3 regions of the Rossellomorea sp. NPDC077527 genome follow, and region 2 is predicted to be linked to each of the others. Evidence: riboswitches for the same ligand, from Rfam matches in the RefSeq annotation. Region 2 holds a riboswitch; each other region holds the start of a gene.

Region 1 (7,634 bases), on a different contig from region 2:
AGGATTTATCCATTGAGAAAAGGTGGGAGGAGTTCTATTTAACCTCCTATCTATTGGAAAACCGCCATTGTGTTGAATCACCATTATTAACTTCTTCAGGGTACCCATTTGTGAAAGAAGGAGAACAAATATATTCACTTTATAAAGCCCTGGAAGGAAGGTCTTTAAAGATATATTCTATGACAGCACTAGCAAATGCCGGGGCATACCTTTCAGACATTCATCTCCTTTTTGAAGGGTATCGCAGTCAACAGGAAGTGGTGGATTGGGATATTGAACGTCATGTAAAAGAGTGGATGTCCGTACTTGGAAACACATCGATCGGAAAACGTGGTGCAGGATTACTATCAAGAATAGAGGGGTGGAAGTCATACTACACTCAGTTGCCACACCAAATTGTTCATAGTGACTTCCACTCGGGAAACATCTTGATGAAGGGGGAAGAAATCATCGGTGTTATTGACTTCGCGCGGATTCGGACTGCCCCCCGTATTACAGACATCGCTTACTTCCTCGCAGGTCTTCTCAAGAATAGCGCGAACAAGAAGAGATACGATTCAATCAGATGTATACAAGTGTTTCTAGACGGATATGAAAGCAATACCTCATTGACCACCACAGAGAATCGACTATTGCCGTCTATCATCATCCTTTTCCTTCTGCAATATGCATTTTTGTATTCACACCAAGGGTATTCAGAAGCGGGCTCATCCTGCATGCTTTTTATTGAGGAACTGATCAATTCTGATTATTTTCAGGGATTAAAATAAGGCTGTTTTCGTAAACGATTGTTGCTTTTGGATATATGGGCTTGTTATTGATTCCCACTCCAATAAACTGTCCAAGATAGTACTAATGCACATTCTTGACTATTTATGAACCATTTTGCTCTGTCAACACTAGTTCCCTTCACCCTCTTCCACAGACTCAGGTGACAGAGCATCTGCAAATCATAGTCTGTGCGAGAATAACAATACACTCTTTGCGAAAAGAGATCCTAAATTTAAAAGGAAATACTTGAATAACAAACCGTTCTATGGCACAGTAGGAAAGAAGATAACGTTAATTTCATATTCTATGTGTAGGGGGACCGGAATGGCCGGTTGAGATTGTATCCTTTAGATGCTGACCCTTTGAACCTGAACTGGCTGATACCAGCGTAGGAAACATTCTCTTAAACGATACATAACCAAGTTTAATGATGCGTCCAAGGCTTTCAGCCCGGGACGCTTTTTTGTTTTACATTCATTTACCTTCATAAGCGAAGAATAATGGAATAAACGTTGAAACTGCAAAAGATTTAAGGAGGAAACAAGATGAAAAAATGGATGTTCATCATCTGTTCAGTATTTTTACTAACGGCCTGTAGTGCCGGGAAAGATACAGCCAATGAGAAGAAAGAAGGTCTTAAAAAGGTATCGGTTGTACTCGACTGGACACCAAATACCAATCACACAGGATTATATGTAGCGAAAGAAAAAGGTTACTTTAAGGACCAGGGACTTGATGTCGATATCATCCTACCTGGAGAATCCGGAGCCGATCAACTTGTTGCTTCAGGGAAAGCAGAATTCGGTGTAGGCTACCAGGAAAGTGTCACACAGGCGAGAGTCCAGGATGTTCCTCTCGTATCCATTGCTGCTGTTATTCAGCATAATACTTCGGGGTTTGCATCCCCCAAGAGTAAGGGTATTACAAAGCCAAAGGATTTTGAAGGGAAAAGCTATGGCGGCTGGGGGTCCCCTGTTGAGAAAGCCGTGATGGATTCCATCATGAAACAAAAAAATGCCGATGTAGAAAAAGTGAATTTCATTAATATGGGAGACACTGATTTCTTTACTGCCGTCAAGAGAGATGTTGATTTTGCCTGGATTTACTATGGTTGGACTGGTATAGAGGCTGAGCTTCGCGGTGAAGAGCTGAACATGATGTATGTAAAGGATTATTCTGAGAAATTGGATTATTATACTCCGGTGCTGACAACAAATGAAAAAATGATCGAATCAGATCCAGAAACGGTTAAAGCATTCCTTGCCGCAACTTCCAAAGGGTACGAGTATGCCATCGACAACCCGAAAGAAGCAGGTGAAATCCTTCTGGGAGCAGCTCCTGATCTTGATAAAGAATTAGTCATTAAGAGCCAGGAATGGTTAGCCCCTAAGTATCAGGATGACGCTGAAAGATGGGGAGAGCAAAAGCTTGAAGTGTGGGAGAACTATGCATCTTGGATGTATGATAATGATTTATTAGATAAGAAACTTGAAAGCAAGAAAGCATTCACGAACGAATTCTTACCGAAATAAGAGGTGAATAAAATGGGGAACGCACTCGTAAGTATACAAATCATTCCGAAGACAAAGAACGGCGAAGATGTCATTCCATATGTTGATGAGGCGATTGCCATCATAGAACAATCAGGTGTCCGATATGAAGTCCATCCCTTAGAAACGACGATGGAAGGAAATCTATCAGATTTATTTAAGGTGATTGAACAAATGAATGAACGGATGATTGAAATAGGAAGCAAGAACGTCATCTCACAAATCAAAGTATTATATCAGCCCGATGGTATTGAAATGAACCAATTAACGGAGAAGTATAAAGGATGAGAACATGGCTATCGAAAGGATGGAGACCCTTCTTGGTCCTCATCCTTTTATTCATCATTTGGGAAGTCAGCATAAGAGTATTTGATGTGCCAGCTTGGCTGATGCCTTCCCCTTCAGACATTTGGTCAGAAGGTGTTGCCTCGTGGTCTGCATTCAAGGGACATCTTGCTTCAACGACGCTTCTTACAATTGTAGGGTTTGTGATTGGCTGTTCGATCGGAATCGGGGCAGCGGTTGGGCTCCATCTCCTGCCAAAGGTAAGGGAAGCCTTCTATCCTCTGATGATTCTGTCGCAGAATATACCTATTATCGTCTTGGCGCCTTTACTTGTCATTTGGTTTGGATTTGGATTGTTACCAAAGATCATCGTCATTACGTTGATCTGCTTCTTTCCGGTGGCGGTTTCAGCAATGGATGGATTCAGACAGACGAATGCAGAGTACATCCTATATATGAAGATGTCGGGAGCATCAAAAGGGCAGATATTCAGGAAAGTGGAGTGGCCACATGCCCTGCCTTCCATTTTCTCCGGATTGAAAATTTCAGCTACCTATAGTGTAATGGGAGCGGTGATATCTGAATGGTTAGGTGCCCAGAAAGGAATAGGTGTTTACATGACACTCGCATCGTCTTCATTCCGGACCGATAGGGTCTTTGTTGCGATTTTCATGATCATGCTCCTAAGCCTGGTATTTTTCGGTATCATCCTTTTGTTAGAAAATATCATGGTGAAGTGGAATCGAAAGGAGGACAAGTAATATGACGACCTTATCTATTGAAAACATGTCCAAGTCATTCGATGGTGAACTTGTCCTTGATGATCTCTCCATTACGGTCGGAGAGGGTGAATTTGTTTCGATACTTGGACCATCTGGAAGCGGGAAAAGCACACTGTTTCATGTCATTGGTGGGTTATTCACTCCGGACTCAGGAGATATCCGTCTCGATGGTCAGTCGATAAGTGGTCAGAGGGGCTCCATCAGCTATATGCCTCAAAGTCCGTCCCTTCTGCCGTGGCGTACGGTGATTGAGAATGTGATGCTTGGTCAGGAGTTACATGGAAAAAAGGATAGGCAAATAGCGATGAATATGATTGAACGTGCCGGTTTAAAGGGATATGAGGAAGCATACCCAGCAGATCTTTCTGGTGGGATGAAGCAGCGCGTCGCCTTTATTCGTGCACTTGTAAGTCCACAATCCTTTTTATGTCTGGATGAGCCTTTCTCTGCCTTGGACGAATTTACCCGGTTGGACATGCAGAAGTGGCTCCTTTCGATATGGGAAGAGGATATGAGTTCGGTTCTGTTTGTTACTCATAATATTGATGAGGCACTTTTCTTGTCTGACCGTATCATTGTGTTATCTACCAGGCCTGCACGGGTGCAAAAGGAATTCAAAGTTCCTTTTTCCCGCCCGCGTGATAAAGGGATCCTATTAACGGAGGAGTTCCTTAAATGGAAAACGAATATCTTTGAGGAGTTATCTCAATATGTCTAGATCTTCTCTCATAGATGCCCATGTTCACCTTGACCTTTATGAGCCATTCGAACGTGACAAAATACTCCAGGAACTAGGGTTGTATTCAGTAGAATCCCTCATATCTGTGTCATTTCATCTAGCATCTTCCAAGCAGAATTTAGATATTGCGAGGAGGGATGCGCGGGTAAAGACGGCAGCGGGTCATCATCCCGAGCAAGAACTTCCTTCTGAAACGGAATTAAATGAACTCCTGGTATTCATTCAGAGACATCATCAAGAACTTGTCGCAATCGGGGAAGTGGGGCTTCCTTATTATAAAATGAAAGAAGATCCCTCTTTGTCCCTCACGCCTTATATTGAAATGCTTGAACGCTTTATCATTCAGTCAAAGCAACTGGATAAACCCATCGTCCTTCATGGGATATATGAACATGCTCCGATCATCTGTGATCTATTGGAGAAGCATTCAGTGAATAAAGCGCACTTTCACTGGTTTAAAGGAGATAAGAAAACGATCGAACGCATGATTGAAAAAGGGTATAGCGTATCCATCACACCTGATGTTCTGTATGAAGAAGAAATTCAAGAACTTGTAAAGACATATCCAATCGAGGGCTTGATGGTGGAAACAGACGGCCCCTGGAGATTTGAGGGTGTCTTCCAGAATAGAATGACCCATCCCGGTTTGATGCACCGTTCCGTAGAAATGATTGCCGAATTAAAAGGTTTGAGAGAATCAGCTGTATACAAGCAACTATTCAGGAATACAAAGGAATTTTACGGGATTTAGAAAAGAGGCTGCTCCTGCATTGCAGAAGCAGCTTCTTTTTCTCTAAACCCGTATACCTATAAACATCTTTTACCATTATATTTCCACCCTTCTTAACAGAAAATGATACTAATGACTTGTAGAAAAAGGTGAGAAAAATGGAATTAAATAATCAATATCCCCCTTATCAAGCAGGTGATGTTGTATATGTGATTTACAGAAACCCGCATACTCAAAGTGTGGCCAATGTTCAGGAAGCAGCGGTTGTTCACGATCCGGAAAATCCGGGTGAGTTAGCATTATTTCTATATGAGACCTATTATCCGTTAACCCATGAAGTAGCTGTTTATCGTACAGAATCAGAGGCGGAACAGGCATATACTCAATCATTTGGAGACCTTTAGGAGGGAATAATATGGTGAAACCGTTCGTGCCTCAATTGGTCTATTTTGAGCCTAATGCTCTGGATTATCCATTGGGGAAACAATTAAAGGAAAAGTTCGAGAATATGGATGTGGAAATCCGTTATACTACCTCCCATAATCAGGTCCGAAATCTCCCTGGGGAAAACCATTTCCAGAAATACAGAATTGCTAAATCCACCCTGGTGGTAGGAGTCCGTAAAACGTTGAAGTTTGATACTTCAAAGCCGTCTGCAGAATATGCCATCCCGTTTGCCACAGGGTGCATGGGGCACTGTCATTACTGTTATCTTCAAACTACAATGGGGAGCAAACCCTATATTCGCACATATGTCAACGTAGATGAAATATTTGAGGCTGCAGATCGATATATCGAGGAAAGAGCACCTGAATTCACTCGTTTTGAAGCGGCTTGTACTTCCGATATCGTGGGAGTGGATCACCTTACTCATACGCTTAAACGGGCGATTGAACACTTTGGTGAATCGGAGTATGGTAAATTACGCTTCGTTACGAAATTCCATCACGTCGATCACCTGCTGGATGCGAAGCATAATGGGAAGACAAGATTCCGTTTCAGTATTAATGCGGATTATGTCATAAAGAATTTTGAACCAGGAACCTCCCCATTGGATAAGAGGCTGGAGGCGGCAGGTAAGGTTGCCAGGGCAGGGTATCCATTAGGTTTCATAGTGGCGCCCATATATATCCATGAAGGATGGCAGGAAGGCTATAAGCAAATGTTCGAACACCTCGAAGCCCATCTACCCGAGGAAGCCAAGAAGGATTTAACCTTCGAATTCATTCAACATCGTTTTACAAAGCCTGCGAAGAGAGTGATTGAAAAAAATTATCCGATGACGAAGCTTGAGTTAAATGAAGAAGAGCGCCGTTATAAATGGGGTAAATATGGAATAGGGAAGTACATTTATCAAAAAGATGAAGAGCAGGAGATCAAAGATCACCTTTACGCATATATGGAGAAGCATTTTCCTAAAGCAAAGCTTGAGTATTTCACCTAAAAAAAAATGGACTGATTACATAAACCTGTTCCTTGTAATCAGTCCTCTTAATGTAATTGTGGGAGAATATTTTCTAAATCTTTCACTTTCATGGCGATTTCGTCGCAAATTTCCTGATAATGAACCCATTCTTCAATCAAATTTGCGGACCGTTTACTTGGATTCGGTAAATTCCAATAGATGACCTTTTCCTGTAATTCCGTTGGCAGTTCAATCTTATCGTCATATTCTGTATCCTGAATCGCAACGATCACCGAGGCGTCACCAAGTTCTTTCATCTCAATGCGCGTTAGAGGAAGTGAACTAATATCAATACATAATTCTTTCATGGCTAAGATACTGAATTCAGTACGACTTTCAGCAACCCATCCGGCACTTTTGAAAGACCAGTCTGACACATTGAGCTTCTCGGCCCACCCTTCAGCTATCAAGCTGCGCTGTTGACTACTTGAAAGAAAATAGACTGTTTTATTCATAATCGTATGTTCCTTTCTATTTTCATGCTGTTATTACTATTTACCCAATTGCGTATGAATTAATCCTTGAATGATAAAAAGAAATTTTTGGAAAGATATTTTTGGTAGAATGGATTCACTGAAATACCTGAAATTATGAGATGGAGGTATTGCAGTATAGTAAAATGGATGCGATTCGCCTTTATTCACCTTTAATTATTAAAAAAATCAGTATAATGGAAGAAGGAGAATAAAGATTTCTAAAAGAACAAGGCAGTAGGGAAAAATCGGAAAGAGGTTTTTCTTGCTGAAAGTTAAAAAAAATTTGGTTTTATCAGAAAGGTATGAGGGTAAATACCTTTATATTATTTGGAAAATTATAGGGAGGTTCATCTATGAAATTTAACTTAACAACGAAGATTATCACCGCCTTGATACTAGGTGCGGCAGTAGGTTTAATCCTTAACATTTTTGCAAAAGATTTATTCGATATACTAGATCCCTATCTCTTTACTCCTCTGGGGAAAATATTTCTTAATCTGATCAGCATGCTTGTGGTTCCGATTGTCTTTCTATCGATCGTTCTTGGATCAGCAGGTTTAGGTGATCCGAAGAAGCTTGGGAGAATCGGACTGAAGACCATCGTCTACTTCTTATTAACAACATGCATTGCCATTGTAATTGGTTTGACGCTTGCGTATATCATCGATCCAGGTTTGGTGGAAGGAATCGATACTTCCCAATCAGAAGGGTTTAAAACAGAAAAAGCTCCTCCAGTAGGGGAAACCCTTATGAACATCATCCCTAAAAATCCCCTTACGGCTATGACTGAGGGTAATATGCTTCAGATTATCGCCTTTGCCATCTTCATCGGGTTC
Region 2 (7,634 bases):
CGATTCTTCTCCATCACCAATACTTTTTTTCCTCTTTTGGAAAGCTGATACGCAATGGAGCAGCCGATCACACCTCCACCTACAATCAACACATCATATTGTTTCGCCAAGCTGTTTCACCTCCTTATGGATTGCTTTATAGTAAGCCCGGGCTGCTTCTAGAGGGTCTTCAGAAAGGAAGATACCTGACAAGACCGCGATACCCTTTGCACCGGTTCTAACAATGTCATCTACTCGTCCGGGTGTAATACCCCCGATGGCCATAACGGGAAGGGGAATGTTCAAAACAATCTCTTCCAAATTTACAATCCCTTTCCCTTTCTTCCCTGGTTTCGACGTTGTATCATAAACATTTCCATAAAGGAGAAAATCTGCCCCTTGTTCATATGCCAGAAGGGCTTCTTGCATACTGTGCACCGATGACCCGATTTTCAAAGATGGGAAAGCCTTCTTCACTAAGCCAACAGGAGCACTATGATGTCCAAGTTGAACCCCTCTTACATGTTTCATACAAGCGATGTCTGCACGGTCATTGATACACAGTTTCCTTAACGGCACTCCCACAGCCGTTAATTCTACAACGGCTTCAATCAACTCAGCTCCTGTCCAGCTTCTTTCACGAATATGAAGCATATCAATATAGGGGTGAATGGTTCTCGAGATTTTCACCAATTCTTCCCTTGATTGCTGACCAGTGGAAATGACATGTAATCGTCTTCTTTTTTCAATTTCCATAGCGAACATCTCCCGTCGGAAAAATTGGTAGACTAATAGAAAGGAAGTAACTTACTAAAATCATGAGAATGATGCTCCCGATAAAATACGCATCAAATTTCGAAAAGCCGACTTTGTAGAAATAGGTCCTCTCCCCATCGCCAACGAATCCTTTCGTTTCCATTGCAACCGCTATTCTGTGTGCCCTTCGGATACTTTGCGCCAATAAGGGAATGGAGTAAGCTTGTATTTTATGAATTTGATGCTTCATTCCTTTTTGTTCTCGAATCCCCCTGACTTTCAAGGCATTTCCAATCGTATTGAATTCTTCCAACATGATGGGAATCAGCCTTAGTCCGGCCATAAAACTATAAGCATACTTCGGCTTTAGGCGTAATTGTTGCATGAGTGAATAAAACAGCAGGACAGGTCTCGTTGTAAGAGCAAATAAGAGGCCTAAAACAGCAAATACAAATGCTCTCAATCCTATATGAACCCCCCTGTAAAAACTTTCCTCCGTCACTTCGATCAACCCCCACGTAAGCCACGTTGTCTCTCCTTTCCCAAACATAATCATTGAGGATGCAGTAGACAGAAAGACAAGGAAAAATGGCAAGACCAGTAGCAGCACTAATTTCCTTGAGTATCCTGAGAACGACCACAATAAGAGGAAAGCGAACAATGTCAAATACATAAGACAATTAAGGTAATGAACAAATAGTAAAAATACAAAAAGTCCGATCATCACGATCAATTTCAAGCTCGGGTTTATGTCATGGAGCCAGGTATGTTTATAAACAAATTCCATATTCACAGCGCTTTTCTCCTTGCTACTTCTACATCCACATCTTGAAGCAATCGTCCTTTTTCAATTGTCCATACCCTGGATGCAAAGTGTTGGATGATTTTATCATCATGAGTCACCATCAAAATGGTTGCGCCTTCACGCTGTAACTCTTGGAGCATTTCAATCAGTGCGAAGGTATTTTGTGCGTCCTGCCCGAAGGTTGGTTCATCCAATAATAGAATCTCCTTATTGGGAACGATGGAAGCTGCAACACTTAATCTGCGTTTTTGCCCCATGGATAGCGTATATGGATGATGAAACTTATATGGATCAAGCATGAATCGCTGGAGTAAATTTTCCACATCTTTCTCAACACACTTTTCATCTAATTTCTTCAGCCGAAAACTGTAAGCTACTTCGTCAAAAACGGAATGTGTGACAAACTGTAATTCGGGATTTTGAAAAACAAACGCACAATCTTTGGGAACCTTTTTCCCCTTCACCTGCATTCCATTTAGTTCGTACGTCCCGCTTGTATGAATGAATTTCATTAAGCTGTGAAGTAATGTTGATTTCCCTGCACCATTCCTTCCTGTAATGGCAATCCATTCTCCTTTCCGGATCGCAGCATGCGGCAGGTGAATCTTCTCTTTTTTTTGAATATAGCCTTTAAAGTTTTCCATACTTGCAATCACTGGTCCAAACGAAGGAATCTCCCTCTGGCATCGGGATGACAGATATTCTTCCCACGCGCCCGGATACCAAACACCTAAAGACCTCAACGTTTCTTTGTAACGGCTTAGGATCCATTCTTTCGTTCCATCCGCCATAATGGTTCCATCTGCATCGAATAGAATGATCCGATCTATAATTTCCAGAACATGATCGAGTTTATGCTCTACAATCACTAGGGTTTTGTCTTTACAAATCTCTTTGATTGTTTTCCAAACAGACGCTGTGCTTTCCTCGTCCAACAGTGAGGTCGGTTCATCCAGGAATAGAGTATGGGGTTCTAGAGCAAGAACAGAGGCAATGGCCAACTTTTGCTTCATACCTCCTGATAATGTTGAGATTTTCGTATGGGGATCTTTCATCTCCAGTCCCACTTCCGATAACAGCCTGCGAATGGTCTCTTTCATCTCCTCTCTCTTGATTTGTAAATTCTCCAAGACAAAGGCCAATTCTTCATCTACAAAGGGCATACAAAATTGAGAGTCGGGATCTTGAAATACATATCCATATGAATCAGCTATCTCCATGTTGGAAGCTCTCATAGGGACATCCACAGACCGGGGGATCACCCCGGATAAAACATGAAGAAGTGTTGATTTACCACATCCTGATGGACCCAATAGCAATACTTTTTCCCCTTCATTGATTGACAGACTGACATCATTAAACATCCGTTTTTCCGATCCGGGAACTTTAAGTCGAAGGTTTTCAACATGCATAAAGTTCACCTCTTAATGATGCAATGAATCGTACTCTTCTTGATCAGCACGCCTTACAAGACTTGTGACTCCGGTTTTCTCGAGGGCCCTAACCAAATAAAAAGATCCTGCACCGGCGATGACAATCGAACCAAGTAATCTCGCAACAATGAATAAGGACAGATTCCAAAGGGCCAAATCTCCAATATATCCTTTCATGTAGTCCATAAAGATGGAACCACATGCAGAACCAACTGCCGCGAAACATATAATCGAAAGATCATAGCGTTTATATTTCGTCATAAAGAAAAACAACTCTGCCATCAACCCTTGAATGATTCCAAATAAAAGCACCTCCAGTCCCCATTCTGAACCCATGAGAAACTCCCCGGATGAAGCGGCGATTTCGGCTAAAAGGGCCACTCCCGGTTTTCGGATAATCAAGAATGCCACTGTGGCCGCCATGAACCACATTCCATAGATGAATTGATCCGCATGTAAACCGATTGGCTTCATTAAGTTGTAAAATGGTCCCCAAAGTTTATAAATAACTCCAAACATGATGGAAATGACTACTGTTACTAAAATATCCGTCAGTTTTAATTTAGACATGCTGCTCACCCCTTTTCTTTCCGGCATCCAGAGCAAACGGCCATTTTTCAAGAGTATAAGCCATTTCCCAAAACTGTAACTCATAGATGCTGCTCAAAATGAAATTTTCTTTCATTCTTTCTTTATCACATGCGCTCATTGTTTCTGCCAATTCATCAAGACGATTGATTTGTTCTTCGACTAACTCTTTGAACCATTCCCCTCCATATGCCTCAATCCATTCCTGATAAACCGGCTCTTCCGGAGTGCATGATTTCAAGCGTTCCCCTATCTCGTAATAGAGCCAGTAGCATGGGAGAATCGCCGCCAAGATATCCGCAAGACCTCCATATCTCGCAGAACGATACATATGCGACGTATAGGCATATGCTGTGGGAGCCGGTTTGAAATTCTGTATTTCCTCCTCCGTGATACCTAATCGTTTCGAGAAATTTTCATGAAGTGAAAGCTCTGCTTCATTTGTTCCTACAGCGTGCGATGCCATTCGTGATGTAGTATGTAGATCCATTGCTTTTGACGCACCGAGCGCCTGCACCTTCGAGAAATGTGAAAGATAATAGGCATCTTGCAAGAGGTAGTACTTGAACTTCTCGATGGGGAGCGTTCCATCCCCGATCCCTTTGACGAAGGGATGATGGAAGCTCGCGTCCCAAATTTCCTTGACTTCATTTCGTAACACCGTTGAAAATGACATTATTTCCTACTCCTTTTCCAGACGACCCGAAATGGGCAACAAAAAAAGCCACTTTCCATGATGCATACCGCATACAGAAAGTGGCTTGAGATCAGAATGATAGAATCGTATTCTCCGTGACCTTCAAACACCACTTCCCTCCGCTGGTCTCAACCAGATCAGGTTCAAAGGGTCTTAAAGTCACACTTTAATCTCAGCCTTTTAGAAGGCACCCCTAGTGGATCGTCTTATGAAATTTTGTTTTCGATGTTATCGTATCATGATTCATTTCGTTGTCAACACAAATAGCACAAATCATAGTTTTTTATCAGTTACAAATTGACCCTTGGATGCAATGACATCAAAAGATTTAGCAGTTTTCATTTTTGATGAAATATTTTTTTCTAAAAAAATTCGTCAGTCCCTTTATCTCTTCTTTTTAGAATAGAATAAATATTCAATATCATGCTAGACCATAAAGGGACGAACCTTGTTAAAAGGTCCGTCCCTCGAATTATTTAAACCACCCTTTTTCTTTCGATTGTGTGATGGCTTCGATTCGATTTTTCACTTCAAGCTTGTCGAGTATGGTAGAGATATAATTCCTGACAGTTCCTGTTTTAAGCTGTAGTTCATCGGCGATTTCCTTTGTGTTTTTCCCGTCGGCAACAAGCTCCAGTACTTCTTTTTCCCTGTCTGTAAGAGGGTTCTCTTCACTGTAGACATCATCCATTAGCTCAGGTGCATAAATGCGCTTGCCATCCATCACAAGTCGGATCGAGTTCGCCAGTTCTTCACTAGGACTGTCCTTCAACAAATATCCTTTCACTCCACCTTTGAGCGCACGCTGGAAATAACCTGATCTTGCAAAAGTAGTAAGGATGATCACCTTGCAATCTTCCCCCTTTAATTCCTCAGCTGCTTCAAGGCCGGTCTTCTTGGGCATTTCAATATCCATAATGCATATATCAGGTTTAAGTTCGTGGACGAGGGCAATGGCTTCTTCTCCATTGCCCGCTTTTCCTACCACTTCCATATCATCTTCCAAACTTAAAAGCGAACCCAGTGCGCCCAACAGCATCCGTTGATCTTCGGCAATCACAATTCGAATCATTCCATTCCCTCCCTATCTGTCTGCTTGATTACTTTTGGCACCCGCATAATCAAGGTGGTGCCTTCATCCGAAACAATGTCGAGACTGCCATTCACAAATTCCAACCGCTCTCTCATTCCGATCAGACCGCTTCCTCCTGACTGTGAGTAATCACTTCCGATCCCTACACCGTCATCTTTCACCAAGATGGTCATCTCTTTATCCGATTCTTCAATAAGGAGTTCACAGTAGGAAGCCTTACTATGTTTGACTACATTCGTCACTGCCTCTTTTAAGCACATGCTTAAGATGTTTTCCATAAAGAGAGATGCTTGTGGAAGGTTGCTTTCTTCACACAAGATGAATTCGATATCAGCTGCCTTTAAGAGCTGTTTGATCCTGACAATCTCATCCTTCAATCGGATTCCCCTCATCTGGGAGACCATTGTCCTGACCTCACTCAATGCGGTTCTTGCCGTTTGTTGAACATCTTGCAATTCATTTCTTGCCTGTTCTGGATCTTTATAGACCAATTTTCTCGCAAGGTCACTTTTCAAACCAATCAACGAAAGTTTTTGACCCAGCGTATCGTGGAGGTCCCTGGCAATCCTTTGACGTTCTTCCTGTTTGACAAGATCCGAAATTCGCTTATTTGCATCTTCAAGCTGATCTTCAAGCTGTACTTGTTTATTCCGGTTATAAATATTGAACGGCAGCAATATCACGCTGATCCATATGATCAGAATGAACGGAAACTGAGATAGGAACAATTCATCCTGCAACACAAAGTTATAGTTGATCGAAGCCGTTGTCAGCACAAGATGGATAATGTAAAGTGTCAAAAAAGCAACGCGATTTTTAATATTTCCGTTATAGTAGGCTATGTAAAAAGCAAAATATATAAAATTAAATTGTATGGTCATTGTAATGGAGATCGCAATGAGTATCGATGTCCATAAATAAACGGGCCAATCTTTAGAGATGAAGGCGAAACGTAATGAAATAAAAAACGCAATGGTCAAGAAAATCCCTACCGCAATTTCAATCGTAGAGGAAGATTGAAAAATAAAGTAAAAGGGCAGGATGCTGATAATGCTCCATATGTAGGGGGAGATCCCTGAACCTCTTTGAATATTGATTATTTTCTTCGGCATTTGCATGCTGGAAACCTCTTTTACTTTCAATATTTTAAATATGTCTCCTATATTATGACATAAATAATCCGGATTTTCATTTATAGCTCATGATAAACTGTTTAACTCTTGCTGCTTTGCAGCAACCAAAATATATGGCTAGTATTTCCGATTTTGAATTTTTTTTTGCTTCTCCATGACCTCATAGGATTTGTGTATGATGTCTGTTAAGACGTCACCTTTGTACACTCTGCCAATTTTCGTATTCTGCTGATAGTATTCTACAATTTCATCCAATTTCTCTGATGTTTCTTTATCAACCCTTACATTAAGTTGCATTCTTCCTTGATTTGACAAGGTTCGCACTCCTTTCTATCAATATGATATCATCTGCTAGCACATTATTATCAATAGTATATCAAATGATATCATTGAGATACACAGTACAAATGTCATATAAATTTTAAAATAGATGAATCGTTTTTTCACTTTCTCCAAATACTTTTAACACCATTCTTTCTTCGATTTACTCATTCCATTTTTTACATCCAATACCCATGCAAACATATTGATCTGAATCATTGAAACTGGTAAAAAAGCATCCTCCCTACTCATTAACCAATGGAAGGGAGGATGCTCTGCATCATTTTATTCGATATGTTCTTGGCAGTATTGCAAAATGAGGCTTTCTTCTTCTTCTTCTAATTCAAAATCCATGATGGTCTCAGTGTTTCTCTCAATGATCGTGGATTGTACGATTCTCGCTCCATTCTCATCCCGAACAAAAATGGCCTTTATGTAAATACCCTGTTCTGAATACAGGTCATCATCCTCTGGCACTTCGACATCAAGCATCACTTCATAACGGTCTCCACTTAATATACCAGTTGGATCTTTTAATTCCTCAACATGGTGGTTGGTAATATTCATCGTTCTAACTTCCTTTCAATCTGAAACATGTTTCGTTCATCTTTCTATTATACACCTTTAATCGCCCAATTTAAAAATGTATACTCTATCTCAGTGAAAAAGGATATGAATAGGCTTCCTTCTCCAACTTCGTTATAATACAGATAGTATCATTGTTTAAGGAGAGAATATTAGTGAATTCTAAAGAAATGCAAGAAAAAATCATCCAAAATTATCAGAAGGACGAGCATATGATGATCCTTGTATTTGCACAATGGTGTGT
Region 3 (7,634 bases), on a different contig from region 2:
CTATTTGTTGATTAGACGTCAAGAGGGATGAATGGTTACACGGAAGTGACGGAATAAAAAAAAGACCCCACAAAAAGCAAGGTCCGTCCCTCTATCTCATTCTTCTTGCGCTGGCGTTCAGGCGTGCGTTTCGGATGACCTGGTTGATGACTTCGGAGAAGATGAGCCCGATGGCGATGGAGCCTGAGATCATGAACGCTTTGGCTGCCAGGTTAATGGCGGCATTGTAGTCGTTTTGTACGAAGTTTCTCATGGCATCATACGCAAGTCCGCCGGGTACGAGAGGGATGATCCCGGCGACAGAGAAGATGATGACCGGGGTTTTGTACATTTTCGCAAACACCTGACTGACCACCGCCACGACAAAGGAGGCCAATAACGTGGCAAGTACAGTATCGGCTTCATTTAAACTCATGAGTATGTAGATGATCCACCCCAGCATTCCAACAATTCCGCATTTGAAGAGGGACTGCTTTGGAGCGTTAAAGATAATCCCGAATGCGGCGGCGGAAATAAAGCTGGTCACTAATTGTTCGATGATGAGCATCCCTTTTCACCCTTTCCTTATATGACATACACTCTTACGTTAAAGTAAACACAACGGCAATACCCGTTCCGATGGCAAACGCGGTTAAGAAGGCTTCCGCGCCCTTTGACAGGCCCGATACTAAATGCCCCGCCATTAAATCCCTGACAGCATTGGTAATCAGGAGACCTGGAACCAGCGGCATGACGGAGCCAATGATGATCTTATCCAGCTCCTGCCCCACTCCGAGATGGACAAACCCGAATGACACCATTCCGATGATGAAGGAGGCAAGGAACTCGGCAAAGAACTTGATCGGAACGAGGCGATGTAAATGAATCACGCTTGTAAACCCGATCCCCCCTGTGATCAGTGCCGGTAAGAAGTCCTTCCATCCCCCCTGGAACATGATGAGAAAACATCCACTTGCAATGGCTGCCGCCACCACCTGGATCAGGAAAGTGTATGATAAGTCGGACTGATCCAACTTCTCAAGGGCATTGTATGCTTCTTCAAGGGTCAGATGCCCTTGGCTGATTTGCCGCGAGATACTATTCACGAGGGTCACTTTCTCAAGATCCGTTGACCTCTCGTTGATTCGGATCAGCTTTGTTTTTGTCGGTTCCGAGGTTTCAATCGAGAAGATGATTCCAGTAGGCGTCACATAGCTGTGGGATTCTGTTATCCCATAAGAAGCAGCAATCCGCATCATCGTATCCTCGACGCGATAGGTCTCTGCACCGCTTTGCAGCATAATTTTACCTGCCAGCAGGCTGACCTCCATAATGTCATATCTTCTTATCATTTTTGCTTCCATACGATTTCACCACACGCGCTTTTTTGAATAGGTCTAGTTTATAGGAAAGACGTGGTGTAAGCAATGAGGAACGGCAGGATTTTACGTAGATTTAATCTAGGGAGAGGGAACGGGGGTGATTTGGGGTATAAACAGTCCAATATTCAGGACCTTGTCCCCCCTTATGTAAGGCTTATGAATTGTTTCTCAGTATTTGTGGTCCTCTTGACGACACATCTCCAATCCCATTAGTGATTTTTCGTGTACACCCTTCTCTTCTTCTTCCTTTTTAAAACGACGTACAAACCCGTTATGATGACAAAAACGATAAAGGCCCCCACTTGATAGTCCTCCATCATTTTAAGAATCACTTCTTTCTCTCCCTCATATAACTGTCCAATACTCAAAAACAGAAAAGTGGATGGAGCAATACCGAGCATCGTGAGGAGGGAATAGGCCTTCACATCCATTTTCGCCATGCCCGCAAGGAATGGGATGACATTCCCTATATGAAGTGGACTCGCAATCGCTACGCTCCATATTCCATAACGATTGAATTTTTGACCGGCTGCCCTAAGCTTTTCCAGCTTCTTGGGATGTAGCTTCTCCTCCAATTTATCCCCCAGTTTCAAACTGATGTAAAATGGAATATAACTTCCCACTGTGTATAGAAGGCTTCCCGCAACCGAAATAATCCCGATTTCCACCCACGTTAAGTCCAGGATGAATCCCATCGTCACGATAAAAAATGTGCCCACAAAAGGAAAAGCACTTCCTTCAATAAATAGAGAAAACAATACACCCCAAATCCCCCACTCTTCCGCTATATTCAAGATCCAATCTGACATTCGACTCACTCCTGACAATCATCGTATCTTCAGTATAGAAAAAGGCCCGTTTATTCAACAGAAGCCGTAGAAGTAAATTACTCTAAGACTTGGGGTGTATTGACAAAAAAAGACCGGCCTTTTGGAATGGACCAGTCTTGTTGTTTCTATGAAGCCTTTCGGCTGATATCATGTTGATGTGTCCGTACTTTAATCAGTCTTGGTGCTATATTGGTGATGATCGCCAACACAATGGAGCACAACAGAGCCGACCCAAGCATTGTGATACCATTCGCAATGAAAGAGAAGAGCAATGGAGACATATCATCCGGTGCATATTCGGCAAAGAACACGAAACCTGCGATGAAATGCCAGAAATAGCGGGCGAGACTTCCTACAAATGTAGCGATCACAACCCATAGAATCGCTTTGGATCGACGACTGTCTCCTAATGAACCCTGTATCTTCCCGGCAAACATCCCCGCGAAACCGATAAAAGCAAAGGCAATGAAGTATTCAATCACCATTTGAACCGGCGTTGCTATCCAGGCATCCCCTAGGGCGATCTGCAGGATTCCCCATAAGAAGCCCCCTGTCAGTCCCGCTTTCCAGCCCCTTCGATAGGACAATAGAAAAATTGGAACCATGGCAATGGAAATGGAGATACTTGGTGATAGCTTAATAGAGGGCAGCATATCAAGGATGACGGCGAAGGCTGCCATCAATGACGCTTCAAGCAATACAATAAGTCGAGTGTGTTTCATAAAAAATCCTCCTCATGTAATAAAACGAAACCATAAGGAGGATGAATGCATGAATTAAAACACGCACAAAGAGGCGTATCTTCCACATCCCTACGCTAGTCCTAACTAACAGGTTCAGAGGGTCAGAACACATTGTTCAATCTCAGCTTTCGCTCCCCTTGTGGTAACGTTTATGAAGTTATTATGCTTTATTATACATCAAAAATGATAGATTAAAAGGTCGAAAGGCTCTTTTCCTTAAGGTGTCTCACTGAGAGGATCGTGAAGAATGATGACGGGCATTGACTTAGGGGTGACCATGAATCCATATACTTTTCCATCCTTGTCCTTATATGCGACAGAGTAATCTCCAAACTGGGGTGAAAATTCGACGTTTTGGTATTCCAGATCCAGATCCTTGTATTTAAGGCTCACATAGAGGTTGGTGGCGATTCTTGCCGTCAGGTGCTGTACAGTGGAAATCCGGTTGGCTACTATTATGAGGATGATTGCGAAACCGAGTAACATGACTCTCTTTGTCCTGGACAATCTGATCATTCATCTAGCCCCCTTTTTATTTCTTCTTGACTACTATACTCGTATACTCTCTATTATATACCTATTCAATAAGCCATGACAAAAGAGCTACTCTAATGGAATGTGACAAAATACCCATTTTAAGCAGCTCTATTTTAATTGCCTTTATTTTGCTCCCTTTCCAATCACTCAAGGTACCACTTTTCGCTATATGTGAGTTGAGCACCTTCTGTCCCAATCAACATACTACATTTACTGTTCGTGTTTTAGAATATATTGACTTACTTACTCTATTTAATCCCAGATTCATGCACTCTATTGAGTCGGCATGAATCCTACGCTCCAATAGCCATCTTCATCCTTGACCATTTGAAAGCCCATACCCCCTTCGCTACCATTGTCATACTTAATATATCCATCCGTATCGCCTGTTTGAATAAATTTACCGTTTTCTATACCTTTGTATACACGTAGAATATTTTCCTTTGTCCCCCTGTCCGCTTTGGGAAACTTCTCGTCTTCTTCCTTGGTCCACTGTACATACCCTGCCCTGTCTGTGTACATTTCATAAACCAGGTCGTCTCTTTCATCCAACGTTGCCTGGACATAAATTTTTGCAATGCTGATGGGTGATAACCCGTGTAAATGTTCTTCTCTTGGATCCCGGGAAAATTCCTGGTAGACCGCCTCTTCTTCTAGTGTCAACGTGAGGTTCCACTCTTTGGTCTCTTTCTCTACTTCTCTAAATGAAAATGGCAACTTCACACTGAACTTCCATCCTCCATCAAAAACCAGTCTGAAGCTTTGAACATTGACTCTCCCAAGCCCCTCCGAAACCGGTATTTCGTATGTCACATCACTCATGGCTTCTGTCGTCCTCACTTTGACTGCCGTGGTGTCGGTCCATACATTGCCAGGTTCAAAAGTTACATCAGGCTGGGCCAATTTCCCTTTATACACAATGAAGGGATGGTTCCCGAGGAGCTTCTCGGCAGCATCCGGGGTAAAGCTTTTTGATAGATAGTGAATCACTTTTTCTTCTGAATCAAATCCTTCACTCATATACCGATAGGACTCACCTTCATAGATAAAGGTCTCACCCATCCCTTCATCATTAAGGACGGTATCATATCGATTGAACGCTTCTACAATCAATTTATCTGCCGTAGGCTCATCCAGCTCGGTAGGCTCTTCTGGGGTAGGAGCTACGATGACGTCCTGCTCCTTTGAAGCATTTTGACCGTCCCTTTCGACATCGATCAGTTCGAAAGTCAAGAATATCCCCGCCAATATAAAGGCTGCAGCCAATACATTCGGGACCAATCTTCCCATTTTCCTCCCACTCTTTTTTTGCCCATCTATCTCCTCAAATAGTTTAGTTTTCAACTCGCTCTTAAATTCTTTGCGCGGAGCAAGGTCTGGTCGGTTTTTCAAAGATTGTAATATGTCATCATTGAATTTTTCTTTCATCTACCAGCACCGCCTCTTCATTGGAATGTCCTAATTCTTTTTTTAACTGCTTCATTGCCCTGTGATAATCCACTTTCACTTTAGAAGGCTTGCAATCTAGGATTTCCGCCGTTTCTTTGACGGAGTATTCTCTCAATCCCCTAAGGATGACGACATTCCGATAGTCCGGTTTCAACTTGGAAAGTGCCGCCTGAACCTTCTGCCACTCTTCGCTTTTCTCCACCTCTTCTTCCGGTATGCCTTCCTCACTTTTTCGTAAATTCAAAAGGACATCCGGGAGAAGGGAGATGAGCTTTCTCTTTCGGTAATGATCAATCGCCGTCCGTTTAGCAATGGAAATGATCCATGTTTTCAGTGAGGATTGATTACGGAAGCTGTGATAACTTTTAAACACTCTCATAAAGGTATCTTGGGTTAAATCCTCTGCTTCGGATGAATTGTTAGTGAAATAGAATAAGTACTGATAAACATCATGGAAATACGTTTCATAGAGCCCTTCCAATCGGTCGTGATCCTCTCTCAAAGCCTTCCCCCCTTTACTGTATTTATTAGTCGTTGCTGACATGGATATGGTTTCAATTCATTTAAATAAATTTCCATACAATAGAAAAAGAGCCATTATTATAACAGCTCTTTCATCAGATGTTTTGTCGTCTTAAACAACTGTTCAGCTCGTTCAGCCTCATTAAATCAATCATATTTACAGTTGATCAAACGTTTGTTTAGTTGTCTAACATCTCTATGAGACGGGATATTTGGCTCTGAAGTTCATCTATTGGCACGAAGCGTGCTTTTCTGAACATTTCTTTCCCCTCCACAAACATGATCAGGACAGGAACGGTAAAGATGGAGAATTCTCCTGCTACTTCAGGTATTTCTTCTGCATCGGCATGGATGGGGAACACAGATTGGAATTCCTCCAACACCTTTTCCACCTGTGGCAGGAGTGCATGACAAACAGAGCAATTGGGTCTTGATATGTATAGCAATACAAGCTTTTCAGCTTCGAGCTTTGACTTGATGGCTTCCAGAGAATGGACTTCTTCCATTTTGCGTTCCCCCTTCTTTATTCACACCTACCGTTTAAATTCATCCAGTCCGGTCCTGATATACATACAACTTACCGTTAGACGGTCTCCTAAAGGATGGTCCGGTAAATCCACGCTTTCGCAATTCTTTCCTCATAAACATCATAATTCCCCCATGACCGACAATCAGCACATCTTCCCCTTCGTGAATAATTCTATCGACCACACTTCTGATTCGCTCCTCGATTTCCCGTCTGCTTTCCGGCTGAGAGCGATGATTAAACCACCAGGCAAGCCTGATGAATGTTATATGTAGAAAAAAGGGAAGTTTCCTGTTAGATCGGAATAGAGGAGATAACCTGATTTCCCTCAGTTCCTCTAAAAATATGATTTCTCCTTCGTAAACGGTTTCAGCTGTTGTCTGCGCCCGAGCTAAATCACTGGAATAGCACCCCTTCCAGTCGATTCCTTTAAGATCCACCAGATTTTCTTCTACTTCTGACGCATCATATTCTTCCACCCACTTCATCAGCTCATCACTTGTTACTGATGACGATGGGTATCCCCTCGTCACCTTAAAATGCCTTACAAGTCCAATCTTCATACTGTTCCCCTCCCCTTTCATTATACTATTTTCGGGAATTGCTGCTTTCGTTAACATTGTTGCTTTTGGATATAGCGAGTAGTAGTTGATTTCCGCTCCAATCAACTGTCCAAGCATAACTTACAACCAAATCATTTTCTTAGCTGCAATGATCAATTGTATCTAATTTAGTAATGCTCATTTTTTTATGAACCATTTAGCTCTGTCAATAATTGCTTCTGTAGAGGGTGAAGGGAACTGCGCAGACTCCTACGGAAAACGGGCGTGCCGAGACCCCGGAAGCGTCCTTTGCTGAGGAGGCTCGGCCGAACGTCCGTGGAAAGCGGAGCAGTTCCTTTCACCCTTCAGCACAGACTCAGGTGACAGAGCATTTGTAGGATCATAGACTGTGTAAGAATAGCTACAATCTTTGAGAAAAGAGCTAATGAAAAATAAAAAAGCATGCTACTTCATCGCATGCTTTCAGTCATCCATTATCCCAGGGATACGTCCAGGATCATCATCACGACGAAGCCGAGCATTAATCCTAGTGTAGCCAGGTCTGTACTTCCTGAGGATTGTGATTCAGGTATCAACTCTTCCACTACTACGTATATCATCGCCCCAGCTGCGAAAGCCAGTGCATAAGGTAAGATGGGCTGCACCAACAGGACAGCAGCCGCTCCGATAACAGCAGCAATCGGTTCAACGATGGCTGATAGCTGACCATAATGAAAGGACCTTAAACGTGACATCCCATCACCCCTGAGTGGAATGGAGAGGGCTGCCCCTTCAGGCATATTTTGAATCCCGATCCCGATTGTAAGGCCGATCGCCCCAACCAGGGTGGCATCTCCCAGTCCCAGTGATGCTGCTCCAAAGGCGACACCGATTGCCAGACCCTCCGGGATATTATGGAGAGTAATAGCCAGAAAGAGTAAGGTTGATTTCTTGAATTTCGTCGGTGGGCCTTCCGCTTTATCCGAAGCACTGCCTAAATGCAGATGCGGTACAACGAAATCTAATAGTCTGATAAAAAGTCCACCCAACAAAAATCCAATGGCAGGGGCCAGCCATGGAATCTGACCATTTTGCTCACTGAACTCTATTGATGGGGCCAATAA

The links. Region 2 has a riboswitch for thiamine pyrophosphate ahead of tenA (thiaminase II). Riboswitches for the same ligand answer to the same signal wherever they lie in the genome.
Region 1: another riboswitch for thiamine pyrophosphate. It lies ahead of ACIGG7_RS13865 (ABC transporter substrate-binding protein); the one in region 2 lies ahead of tenA (thiaminase II).
Region 3: another riboswitch for thiamine pyrophosphate. It lies ahead of thiT (energy-coupled thiamine transporter ThiT); the one in region 2 lies ahead of tenA (thiaminase II).

The regions. Positions count from the first base shown of each region.
Region 1 covers NZ_JBITVL010000003.1:775,997-783,630, reverse strand. The annotation lists gene ACIGG7_RS13870 (phosphotransferase) at 1-770, shown strand, start outside; TPP riboswitch at 1,074-1,183, shown strand; gene ACIGG7_RS13865 (ABC transporter substrate-binding protein) at 1,317-2,303, shown strand; gene ACIGG7_RS13860 (thiamine-binding protein) at 2,316-2,609, shown strand; gene ACIGG7_RS13855 (ABC transporter permease) at 2,606-3,367, shown strand; gene ACIGG7_RS13850 (ABC transporter ATP-binding protein) at 3,369-4,106, shown strand; gene ACIGG7_RS13845 (TatD family hydrolase) at 4,099-4,878, shown strand; gene ACIGG7_RS13840 (transcriptional regulator SplA domain-containing protein) at 5,016-5,261, shown strand; gene splB (spore photoproduct lyase) at 5,273-6,301, shown strand; gene ACIGG7_RS13830 (low molecular weight phosphatase family protein) at 6,349-6,777, opposite strand; gene ACIGG7_RS13825 (dicarboxylate/amino acid:cation symporter) at 7,152-7,634, shown strand, end outside.
Region 2 covers NZ_JBITVL010000004.1:260,763-268,396, forward strand. The annotation lists gene thiO (glycine oxidase ThiO) at 1-110, opposite strand, end outside; gene ACIGG7_RS15715 (thiamine phosphate synthase) at 94-735, opposite strand; gene ACIGG7_RS15720 (energy-coupling factor transporter transmembrane component T family protein) at 725-1,528, opposite strand; gene ACIGG7_RS15725 (ABC transporter ATP-binding protein) at 1,525-2,952, opposite strand; gene ACIGG7_RS15730 (ECF transporter S component) at 2,965-3,543, opposite strand; gene tenA (thiaminase II) at 3,536-4,237, opposite strand; TPP riboswitch at 4,356-4,463, opposite strand; gene ACIGG7_RS15740 (response regulator transcription factor) at 4,731-5,330, opposite strand; gene ACIGG7_RS15745 (sensor histidine kinase) at 5,327-6,463, opposite strand; gene ACIGG7_RS15750 (hypothetical protein) at 6,602-6,799, opposite strand; gene ACIGG7_RS15755 (DUF6509 family protein) at 7,091-7,372, opposite strand; gene ACIGG7_RS15760 (hypothetical protein) at 7,546-7,634, shown strand, end outside.
Region 3 covers NZ_JBITVL010000001.1:76,523-84,156, reverse strand. The annotation lists gene ACIGG7_RS00405 (threonine/serine exporter family protein) at 92-547, opposite strand; gene ACIGG7_RS00400 (threonine/serine exporter family protein) at 582-1,343, opposite strand; gene ACIGG7_RS00395 (DedA family protein) at 1,571-2,170, opposite strand; gene thiT (energy-coupled thiamine transporter ThiT) at 2,317-2,913, opposite strand; TPP riboswitch at 2,984-3,082, opposite strand; gene ACIGG7_RS00385 (hypothetical protein) at 3,151-3,450, opposite strand; gene ACIGG7_RS00380 (DL-endopeptidase inhibitor IseA family protein) at 3,745-4,761, opposite strand; gene ACIGG7_RS00375 (RNA polymerase sigma factor) at 4,880-5,422, opposite strand; gene ACIGG7_RS00370 (thioredoxin family protein) at 5,622-5,948, opposite strand; gene ACIGG7_RS00365 (histidine phosphatase family protein) at 5,989-6,531, opposite strand; gene ACIGG7_RS00360 (ZIP family metal transporter) at 7,005-7,634, opposite strand, start outside.